DNA from 3 places in the Halomonas sp. BC1 genome. Region 2 is predicted to be linked to each of the others. Evidence: predicted binding sites of a transcription regulator. Region 2 holds the regulator's gene; each other region holds the start of a gene.
What was found. Region 2 encodes FNR, which switches genes on or off when oxygen is low (the NO sensors DNR and NnrR bind a similar motif). Its sites were predicted from a motif close to TTGATNTANATCAA; they were not measured.
Positions count from the first base shown of each region.

Region 1: B7L72_RS00330 (OmpW/AlkL family protein) is a predicted target of FNR. The motif match lies at 1,295-1,308, and genes of this name have one in related genera.
Region 3: napE (periplasmic nitrate reductase, NapE protein) is a predicted target of FNR. The motif match lies at 1,472-1,485, and genes of this name have one in related genera.

Region 1 is NZ_LFGS01000002.1:37,919-41,195, forward strand. It holds gene B7L72_RS00325 (YqcC family protein) at 157-489, shown strand; gene B7L72_RS00330 (OmpW/AlkL family protein) at 589-1,215, opposite strand; gene putP (sodium/proline symporter PutP) at 1,470-2,960, opposite strand.
Region 2 is NZ_LFGS01000004.1:482,010-485,286, reverse strand. It holds gene B7L72_RS03840 (DNA polymerase III subunit epsilon) at 1-442, shown strand, start outside; gene ttcA (tRNA 2-thiocytidine(32) synthetase TtcA) at 558-1,469, shown strand; gene fnr (fumarate/nitrate reduction transcriptional regulator Fnr) at 1,456-2,208, opposite strand; gene hemN (oxygen-independent coproporphyrinogen III oxidase) at 2,269-3,277, opposite strand, start outside.
Region 3 is NZ_LFGS01000017.1:60,412-63,688, forward strand. It holds gene napA (nitrate reductase catalytic subunit NapA) at 1-324, opposite strand, end outside; gene B7L72_RS13335 (chaperone NapD) at 321-608, opposite strand; gene B7L72_RS13340 (ferredoxin-type protein NapF) at 601-1,116, opposite strand; gene napE (periplasmic nitrate reductase, NapE protein) at 1,199-1,381, opposite strand; partial or broken gene B7L72_RS13350 (DUF72 domain-containing protein) at 1,510-1,947, shown strand; gene B7L72_RS13355 (sodium-dependent transporter) at 2,101-3,277, shown strand, end outside.

The DNA of each region.
Region 1 (3,277 bases), on a different contig from region 2:
GGAGTAGCCGTTGCGACACCTTTCCATAGTTTATCCACAGCCTCTTGCAGGTTTTCTGTGAATCTGTGCATAAACGCGTTGGCCATGCCTCTCGGTGGCAAGTTACCCACAGAGTTGGGATAATCACGCCGACCATTCCTTATGAGTAGACTGTTTATGAGCGTCCATCAACAGCTTCAAACCGCGCTTCTCGAGCTTGAAGCCGCGATGAAAGCCGCCAACCTATGGCGCACCCCCCTTCCAGAGGCGAGCGCGTTTGCCAGTCAGGAGCCCTTTTGTGTGGATACCATGTCGCTGCCCCAGTGGGTGCGCTATGTGTTTGTGGCCCGATTGACCGCGCTGGTCGAGGCCCAGGCGACCATGCCCGCCAAGTGTGAGGTAGCGCCCGCCATGGCCGCTTATCTGATGCAGGAGAAAGTGCGCGCCAGCGACCAGGTGCTGGTCATTCGCGCCATGGAAAGAGTCGACCAGCTGGTGACGGACAACTGAACAGGTAGCCGCCAGTGCGGCGCTGCCGTGCTTCTCAACCAAACAGGCCCGGAGCAAATGCCCCGGGCCTGTTTGGTTGGATGGGTAGCCCCGCATCTTCTAGAAGCGGTAGCTGAGACCCGCCATGACCACAATGGGGTCGATTTCGACGGTGCCCGCTGCGGCGCCATTCACCGTGGCGTCCGTATCGATGTCCAGATACCAGGCGGCGGCATTGAGCGCCCAGTTACCGTCGATCAGCAGGTCGATACCCAGTTGGCCTGCCAGTCCCCAGGAGTCGTCCAGGTCCAACTCACCAATCGCCAGCTGTTCGTCCGAGAAGCGCGTGTAGTTGATACCGGCGCCAATGTAGGGCTGAACCCGTGCCTGGGTGCCGCCCAGCGGGTAATACTGCAGCGTCAGGGTGGGTGGTAGGTGCTTGGTCGAGGCAAGGTTCTCGCCGTTCAGAGCAATGTCGTGCTTGAAGGGCAGTGCGGCTAGCAGTTCGATGCCCACCTTGTCATGAAAGCGATAGCCCAGCGTAAAGGCGAAGTCGGTCTTGTCCTGAACGTCTACCGACAGGGCGCCATCGGCCAGAGCGCCGTTGTCGCTTTTGGGTGACACTTGTGCCACGCCCACGCGGGTAAAGAAATCACCTGCGCCGTAGGCAAACGCTTGGCTGCTGGCGGCCAGCGTTGCAGCGGCCAGACTGGCAGCGATGAGAGTAGAGGGTTTGAACGGGCGCATAATGTTGCTCCTGACCATGATGAGGGTGAGTGGTTCGTGATCCATGGCGCCACTATAACCAGCCAGAAGCGGTGGGTTATTGACCTGAGGCAAAGAGCGCTGCGCAAGCGGCCAACAATGCAAGAGACCTCCTGCAAGGCGGGGCCTTGACGAGGAGGTCTCGGATGCGTGCTTGCCAGTGCTCACCGCCTGCCGAAGCAGGTGGTGAGGTTGGCAAAAGGGTCAAGAGTAGGGGGTAAGAGTCATCGCCAAAATCAGCGCTCGATGTGCTGGTATTCACCGGCATCGGCGGTCATGTTGCTGACGACCAGGATGGCGATGAAGGAAGCGATGAAGCCGGGGATGATTTCGTAGACGCCCGGGCCACCCAGGAAGGAGCCGCTCCAGCCCAACGAAATCCAGATCATGACGGTGGCGGCACCGACGATCATGCCCGCCAGCGCGCCAGCACCGTTGGTACGCGGCCACATCAGCGAGAGGATGATCAGCGGACCAAAGGCGGCGCCAAAGCCTGCCCAGGCGTTGCTGACCAGCCCCAGCACCTGCGAGTCTTCATTGGAAGCAATGATGGCGGCCACGATACCCACCAGTACGACGCACACACGGCCCACCGCGACGCACTGCTGCTCGGTGGCATTCTTGTGCAGGAACAGGCGGTAGAAGTCTTCCGTCAGCGAAGAGGAGGAGACCAGCAGCTGGCTTGAGATGGTGCTCATGATGGCTGCCAGCAGCGCCGCGTACAGGAAGCCGGTGATCAGCGGATGGAAGAGCAGGTTGGCCAGCACGATGAAGATGGTTTCAGGGTCCTGGATGTCCATGCCGTTACGCACTGCGAAGGCGCGGCCCGCCAGGCCCAGCGATACGGCACCGATCAGCGAAACCAGCATCCAGCCCATACCGATGTTACGCGCTACAGGCACGTCTTCTTGTGAGCGAATGGCCATGAAGCGAACGATGATGTGCGGCTGACCAAAATAGCCCAGGCCCCAGGTCACCGCCGAAAGCCAGCCTACGAACGTCAGCCCCGTGGTCCAGGAGAGCAGCGTGGGATCGATGCTATTGAGCGTCACCGAGGCCTGTGAGAAACCACCGCCGCCGTCACCGAACAGCACTACCGCAGGCATGATGATCAAGGCCAGCATCATGATGCAGCCCTGCACGAAGTCGGTCATGCTCACGGCCAGGAAGCCGCCTACCACGGTATAGATCAGCACCACGCCGAGGGTAATGATGACGCCCATGGCGTAGTTGCTCATGTCGCCAAAGTTGTACACTCCGGTGAAGGCCGTTTCGAACAGCTTGCCACCGGCTACCAGGCCCGAGGCGGTATACACGGCAAAGAAGATCACGATCACGATGGCCGACACGGTGCGCAGTGCCAGGGCACGGGTCGGGAATCGGTTGGCCAGAAACGCCGGAATGGTAATCGCGTTGCCGTAATGAATGGTCTGCTCGCGCAGGCGAGGCGCGACCAGTATCCAGTTGAGCAGTGCGCCCACCAGCAGGCCAATGCCGATCCAGGCAGAGCCCAGCCCAGACACGAACATGGCCCCGGGCAAGCCCAGCAGCAGCCAGCCGCTCATATCGGAGGCCCCTGCCGAGAGTGCCGCGACCTGCGGGCTGAGAGTACGGCCCCCCAACATGTAATCTTCCGAGGAAGAGGTCGCTTTGCGCATGGCATAGATGCCGATGGCGATCATGAGCGCAAAATATCCAAGCAAGCTAATCCAAACACCAGTAGCCATAACACTTCTCCAGTTCGTCAGAACGGAGTCAGGTCACCTACGAAAGCCCGCGCATGCTGGCCGCTCTTTCGTACATCCCTGGCTCCGACAGCGTTAGCGCCTTGGCAGTGCGTGACCAAGGCACGTTGATCTTGTTGTTAATTCCCCTGCCGGTTCGGCGTGGCCAGTGGCTGGCCACGGCTCGAGCCGTCGAGCAGGGCGCCGGAAAAGTCATGGCGGTGTATCGATGTCGAGTTCCCTGTGCCCGGTGCACGGCCTGGGGGGACCGTGGCTGCGCAGGCAGTCACGCTATTATTGTCAACCATGAGACGGATCCT
Region 2 (3,277 bases):
GGCCGCTGTCGTATTGACGCCGCGCCGGGTGTTGACCAGCCATGCCTGGAGCGACACGCTGGCCATGGTCGACGAGCCCTTGTCTCATCGTCAGGAGCAGGGCGCTGTGCCGGTTGCCTTGGCAGCCCGAGTCGAAGCGTTGGCGGAGTTCATCGGCAATCGGCCAGTGGTGGGGTGGCAGCTGGATACCTTGCTGGCGCCGCTTGGTCGGATGTTCAAAGCCACGCTGGGGTTTGGGCTACCCAATGCCCAAGTCGATCTGGCCAGGCTGCACGCTCGTCAGCTACGCCGCTTGCATCCCCAGGCAGAGGTCGGCCCGAGCATCAACGAAGCGCTGTCATGCTGGTCTTTGCCGCTGGCCTGGCCCTCGGTGCACAGCGAGGCCACGGCGGCGGCGCTGCTCTATCAGCGCCTGCAGAGTGAGCGCCTTTTCACGGTGTGAGCCGACGCGCTGCCGCTCGGTGTGGCCAGAGGCCGACGATGGGTTTGTATTGGGTCGCGCCTGCGAGTCTTGTAGAATAGCCGCTGCTCCTTCACCCATCGGCAGTACAACGACCATGTTATCACCTGACTTTTTCGACCCCTCCTCGGCGACGCGTGCCACCAATGCGGCGCCTGAACAGCAGCCTGAACTTCAGGATGCCAAACAGAAGCGCGAATTCAACAAGTTGCAGAAGCGTCTTCGTCGTGAAGTGGGCAACGCCATCATCGATTACAACATGATCGATGAGGGTGATCGGGTCATGGTATGCCTGTCGGGTGGCAAGGACAGCTACACCATGCTGGAAATCCTGCGCAATCTGCAGCGCAATGCGCCGGTCAACTTTTCCCTGGTGGCAGTCAATCTCGACCAGAAACAGCCGGGCTTTCCCGAGCACGTGTTGCCCCGTTACCTTGATAAGCTGGGTGTGGAGTACCACATTCTGGAGCGGGATACCTATTCGGTGGTGAAGGAGAAAACCCCGGAAGGCAAGACCACCTGCGCGCTCTGCTCGCGGCTGCGTCGCGGGTCACTTTACGGGTTTGCCGAGGAGATCGGCGCCAACAAGATTGCCCTGGGTCACCACCGGGAAGACATCCTCGAGACGCTGTTTCTCAACATGTTCTTTGGCGGGACCTTGAAGGCCATGCCGCCCAAGCTGCTGTCCGACGACGGCAAGAACATCGTGATCCGCCCCCTGGCCTACTGCAAGGAAGCGGACATTGCCGAATTCTCACGGCTGATGGAGTTTCCGATCATTCCCTGCAACCTGTGCGGGTCGCAGCCCAACATGCAGCGTCAGATCGTCAAGGACATGCTGGCCGAATGGGACAAGAAGCACCCGGGTCGCTTGGAAAGCATGTTCAAGGCCGTCACCAATGTGGCGCCTTCCCAATTGGCCGACCGGGCGCTGTTCGACTTCGTCGGGCTGGAAGCCAAACAGGCGGCGCTGATGGAAGGGCGTATTCAGGCGTTCAACGTGAGCTGATCGCCTGCTCCTCTTCTTCGGCCAGGGTGATGAGCCGCTGCAGGTCGAGAATATTGACCTCTCGGCCCGAGACGGCCACCACGTTCTGCTGCTGAAAGCGGCTCAGGATACGGCTGACGGTCTCGACGGCCAAGCCCAGGTAGTTCCCCATATCGGCGCGGGACATGGAGAGCCGGAAGCTGTAGGGCGAGTAGCCGCGCCGCCGGAAGCGGTCGGAGAGGGTAATCAGGAAGCTGGCCAGCCGCTGGTCGGCGGTCTTGCGCGATAGCAGGCGCATCATGCGCCGATCGTCACGCAGCTCCTTGCTCATGCTGCGGTAAAGCTGGCCGCGCAGCTCCGGCAGCTCTTCCGATAGGGTGTCCAGGCGGTCGAAAGGAATCTCGCACACCGTGGTGGTTTCCAGGGCGATCACGCTGCCGGGATACTGCTCTTCATCGATACCATCCAACCCCACCAGCTCGCTGGGCAGATAGAAGTTGGTCAACTGATCGTTGCCGTTGCCTTCGCTGGTCACCTGTTTCAGGCTGCCGGAACGTACCGCATAGACGCTGGTGAACGCATCGCCCTGGCGAAACAGCGGTTCGCCCTTCTTGAGCGGTGCGCGGCGGCGGATGATGGCGTCGAACTGGCTCATATCCTCCAGCTCCAGAGCGAGCGGTAGGCACAGCGAGCTGAGGCTGCAGGTCTGGCAGCGCGCCTCTTGCAGCAGTGAACGTCGTTGGCTGGCAGGATATGGCATGTTGTTCTCCCTTTTCATTAGCCATCATAGGGTCAGGGGGTGGATATCTCAAGGTGCCGTTTATACGATCTTCGAGTAGCGTTGCGATGACTGGCTTGGCAGGCGCGCATCGAACGCCATGGCCAGGTGGCGAATCAGCAGCCGCCCGGTCGGTGTTGCCCGCAGGCGGTTCCCTTCGCGCTGCAGCAGGCCATCCCGCTCGGCGGGCTGCAGGCGCTCCAGCGCGCTGGCGAAGTAGGCGGGCGCGTCGATGTGCCAACGTTGGCCAACGCTGGCCAGGTCAATTTCCATATCGCACATCAGGCGCTCGATGACGTCTCTCCGCATTAGGTCGTCCTTATTTAAACGTACTCCTTTGACGGTTGCCAGCCGACCTTCATCCAATGCCGCTTCATACGCGGCCAGCTGGGTGGGGTTCTGGGCATACAGATCATCGATACGGGAAATGGCCGAAACGCCCAAGCCAATCAGGTCGCACTGGGCGTGGCTGGAGTAGCCCTGGAAGTTACGCTGCAGAGTGCCTTGGCGCTGGGCCTGGGCGAGGCTGTCGTCCGGGCGGGCAAAGTGGTCCATGCCGATATGCACATAGCCTGCCTGAGTGAGCATCTCGATGGTGGTGCGCAGGATCGCCAGCTTCTCGTCGGCGCTGGGCAGGTCTGTCTCGCTGATGCGCCGCTGGGGGGCAAAGCGGCTGGGCATGTGGGCGTAATTGAACACCGACAAGCGGGCCGGGTTGAGGTCGATGACCTGGCCAAGCGTGTCGGCAAAGCTCTGCTCGGTCTGAAACGGTAGCCCGTAAATCAGATCCAGATTGAGGGAGCGAAAGCCCAGCCGATGTGCTTCGTCCATCAGGGTTTCGGTCATGACCTTGGGCTGCACGCGGTTGATGGCCGCCTGTACCCTAGGGTTCAGGTCCTGGACGCCCAGACTGAGGCGATTGAAACCCAGCGACTGCAGGTGGCGCAGGGTAAAGACATCTGCTTCACGGGGGTCGATCTCGATGGCGTAATCGCGGTCAGGAGCGTTGGAGAGCCCAAACCTCGCGTCCAACCTGTCTACCAGGTCGCTC
Region 3 (3,277 bases), on a different contig from region 2:
GTTGCGCTTACGCAGTAGCGGCTGGGTTAAGCGATCCTCCCCATAGAGAATTTTGGAAAGAAAATAGCCTTTAACACAGTTAAGCCCCCGGTTCACTTCGGACTGGTTATCACCGTGAGTCGCCACGATTTGGCCGTTATAGGTGCCAACCATGACGCTACAGCCGACACCGCAAAAACGGCAAGGTGCTTTATCCCACTGCAAGCGGTTCAGATCAGCATGGGTAATTAGATTGCTGGCGCCGGCGGGAATCGACATCCCCGCCGTAGCAGCGGCCACCGCTGCGGCGTTCGCCTTTACAAACTCTCGGCGTGTTAGTTTCATTGCTCCCCCTCCTGTACGTGCGGCTCATCCGCTGACAGAGCATCAACGACTTCGTGATAAACAAAGGCGGCGTCAATAACGCCAGGCTGCTCGCGTACGTGATCCATTAAAGCCAATAGTTGTTGTTCGTCAGTATGTTCGGCGACGACCACGAGCTTTCCAGCCGCGTCTTCGCCCATCACTTCGCCAACGCTATGTTGGGTAATCCACTCCGCTGTCTGCTTCAGCGCCTCGGGCCGCGCATGAACGATAAAGCTAATGATGTGCAGCAGTTGATCAGCCATAGACGGTATCTTTTGTTATCAGTGAGATTGCCTGGTTAGGGCAGGCGGAGTAGCAAGCACCACAGCCGGTGCAGCTTTCTAAGTGGATCTCAGGTTGCGGTGGCCGACCACCGGGGCGCAGCGGAAAGCGAATTACGTTCCACTCGCAGGCGTCCTGGCAGCTTTGGCAATGGATACTCGCCAGTGCCAAGCAGTGCGGCTGAACTTCAGCTTGCCAAGCAAAGGCTTCGCTAACGCTACCGCCGCGCTCTATCGCCTGTGGCGCGCATACCGTTGCGCAGTCACCGCACAGTGAGCAGCCCGCTTGGGCAAAGCTAAGCTCGGGATAGCCACCGCCACCGCGGGACAAAATGCCTTCCGGGCACGCGTCGATGCAGGCGTTACAACCGGTACAGAGGTCGAGAAAGGCAGCTCTGCTCCAGGGCGGCCGACGCACATCATCACGCCCTGACAAGCGGCGAAAAAGATTGCGCCGATTATTATTGTTATCCGTGCGCGTCATGAGCATTCCTGCGTTAAAAGAATGTTAACCACTTTATTTAGCAGCGGTTAACACCTTTAAAGTGATCAGATAGAAGCTTGTGACACTGCTATAGCGGCGGGCCAGGGGGGCCTGCAAACATTTGATACATCCACACCAAAAAGCCATAGCCCCCCACCACCGCTACGGCCAAAATGGGAAAGAGCAACACGACAATAAACAGAAAAAGCCCTCGTTCTTGACGCTTGAGGGGCGCTTCCTCTTCTATTATTGGATGAGATTTTTTTGACATAGATAACTCCACAGGGGAAGAACACACCGCTGTAGATGTGTATTAAAATAGTTATATTTAGAGCGTAGCAACTAAGCCCTGATTTGTCACTTGATCTAGATCAATTTTTCCAAGTTCGTCACTATATCGTTCGCCACCCTGTTTTTTTCCACAAGGGTGACGCGGAGAGAGCCTTGAACCGCCTGTTGATAACTTATTCGGTCAACCGAGTCATGCTGGATGTGCGCCCGCTCTTCTCTACGCCACACGAGGGGCACACTGGACTGGCCCACGCCCAGCAGGAGAAGCCGAAACTCCCGCTACACGTGCTTTCCACTGGTCAGCAGCCCATCATTCGCTTCATTGGACATATTGACAAAGCGATCAACACACGCTACTTCACGCCCTGGATAGAGCAGCTCAGCCTGTGGATAAAACAGGGGAAAACCCCTTTTTTATTTGTGCATACCGCAGACAACCGTGAGTCTCCCCAAATGGCTCGCCACCTCTATCGCCTGGTGCAGGCCAGGGCTGCTTTGGCGGACCTGGCACCTTTCGCCGATGAAAAGCAGAGCCAGCTGTTTTAAGCCGCCTTTTTAGGCTGGCTCACTGGCAAGCCTACCCTTGATCGGATAAATTGCGCGTTCTTTCGGAAAAGCACGCTGACAATCTCTTTTTTCCGAACATCGGCGCAATCTGCCGATATCGACCCATTACAATTGAACTGAAACAGGTGATTTATGGCAAAACTTGCGCATGCACAGTGGTCATCTCGTATGGGCTTTGTGCTGGCCGCGGCGGGCTCCGCCGTTGGCCTGGGCAATATCTGGCGCTTCTCGTACATGGTGGGCGACAGCGGTGGCGCCGCTTTCGTTCTGGTCTATTTGGCCTGTGTGGCACTGGTCGGCCTGCCCATTCTGGTCGCCGAGTGGATGATTGGCCGTCGCGGTCAGAAGAACCCCATCAATACCATGGCCGAACTGGCCGCCAATCATGGCCGCTCGAAAGCGTGGGCACTGGTCGGCGTCAGCGGCGTCCTGGCTGCCTTTCTGATTCTCTCGTTCTACAGCGTCATCGGCGGCTGGTCGTTGAACTATACGCTGGGTTCGGTGCTCGGCAGCTTCAATGACCAGGACGCTGACAGCATTGGCGCCATCTTCAGCGGCATGTTGGGCAGCCCTACCGCCCTGCTGCTGTGGCATACGGCCTTCATGGTGTTGGTCGTTGGGATCGTGGCACGCGGGGTCACCAAAGGCCTGGAAAGCGCTGCTCGCACCCTGATGCCTGCCCTGGTGGTCCTGATGCTGGTGCTGGTGGGTTACGGCATGACCAGCGGCTACTTTGGTGAGGCCCTGAGCTTCATGTTCAGCCCTGACTGGGATGCTCTCGATGGTGGTGTCGTACTGGCGGCCATGGGCCAGGCGTTCTTCACGCTGTCGCTGGGCATGGGGATCATGATGGCCTACGGCTCGTACCTGGGCGAAGACGTCAACCTGATCAGCACCGCGCGAACGGTCATCCTGCTGGATACCGCCATCGCCCTGCTAGCGGGCCTGGCCATCTTCCCCATCGTCTTTGCCAACGGCCTGAGTGCCGGCGAAGGCCCTGGCCTGATCTTTGTCACCCTGCCCCTGGCGTTTGGCAACATGACCGGCGGCACCATTCTGGGCCTGATGTTCTTCCTGCTGCTGACCTTTGCCGCCCTGACGTCGGCCATTTCACTGCTGGAACCAGTGGTGGAAACCCTGGAAGAGCGCACGTCGATGTCACGTATCGTGGCCACATTGGTCAGCGGCGTGGCGGTATGGGCGCTGGGGGTTGCGGCACTGCTGTCGTTCAACGTGTGGGCGGACGTGCTGTTCTTTGGGCTGAACATCTTCGACCTGCTGGATACCTTCACCAGCAAGATCCTGCTGC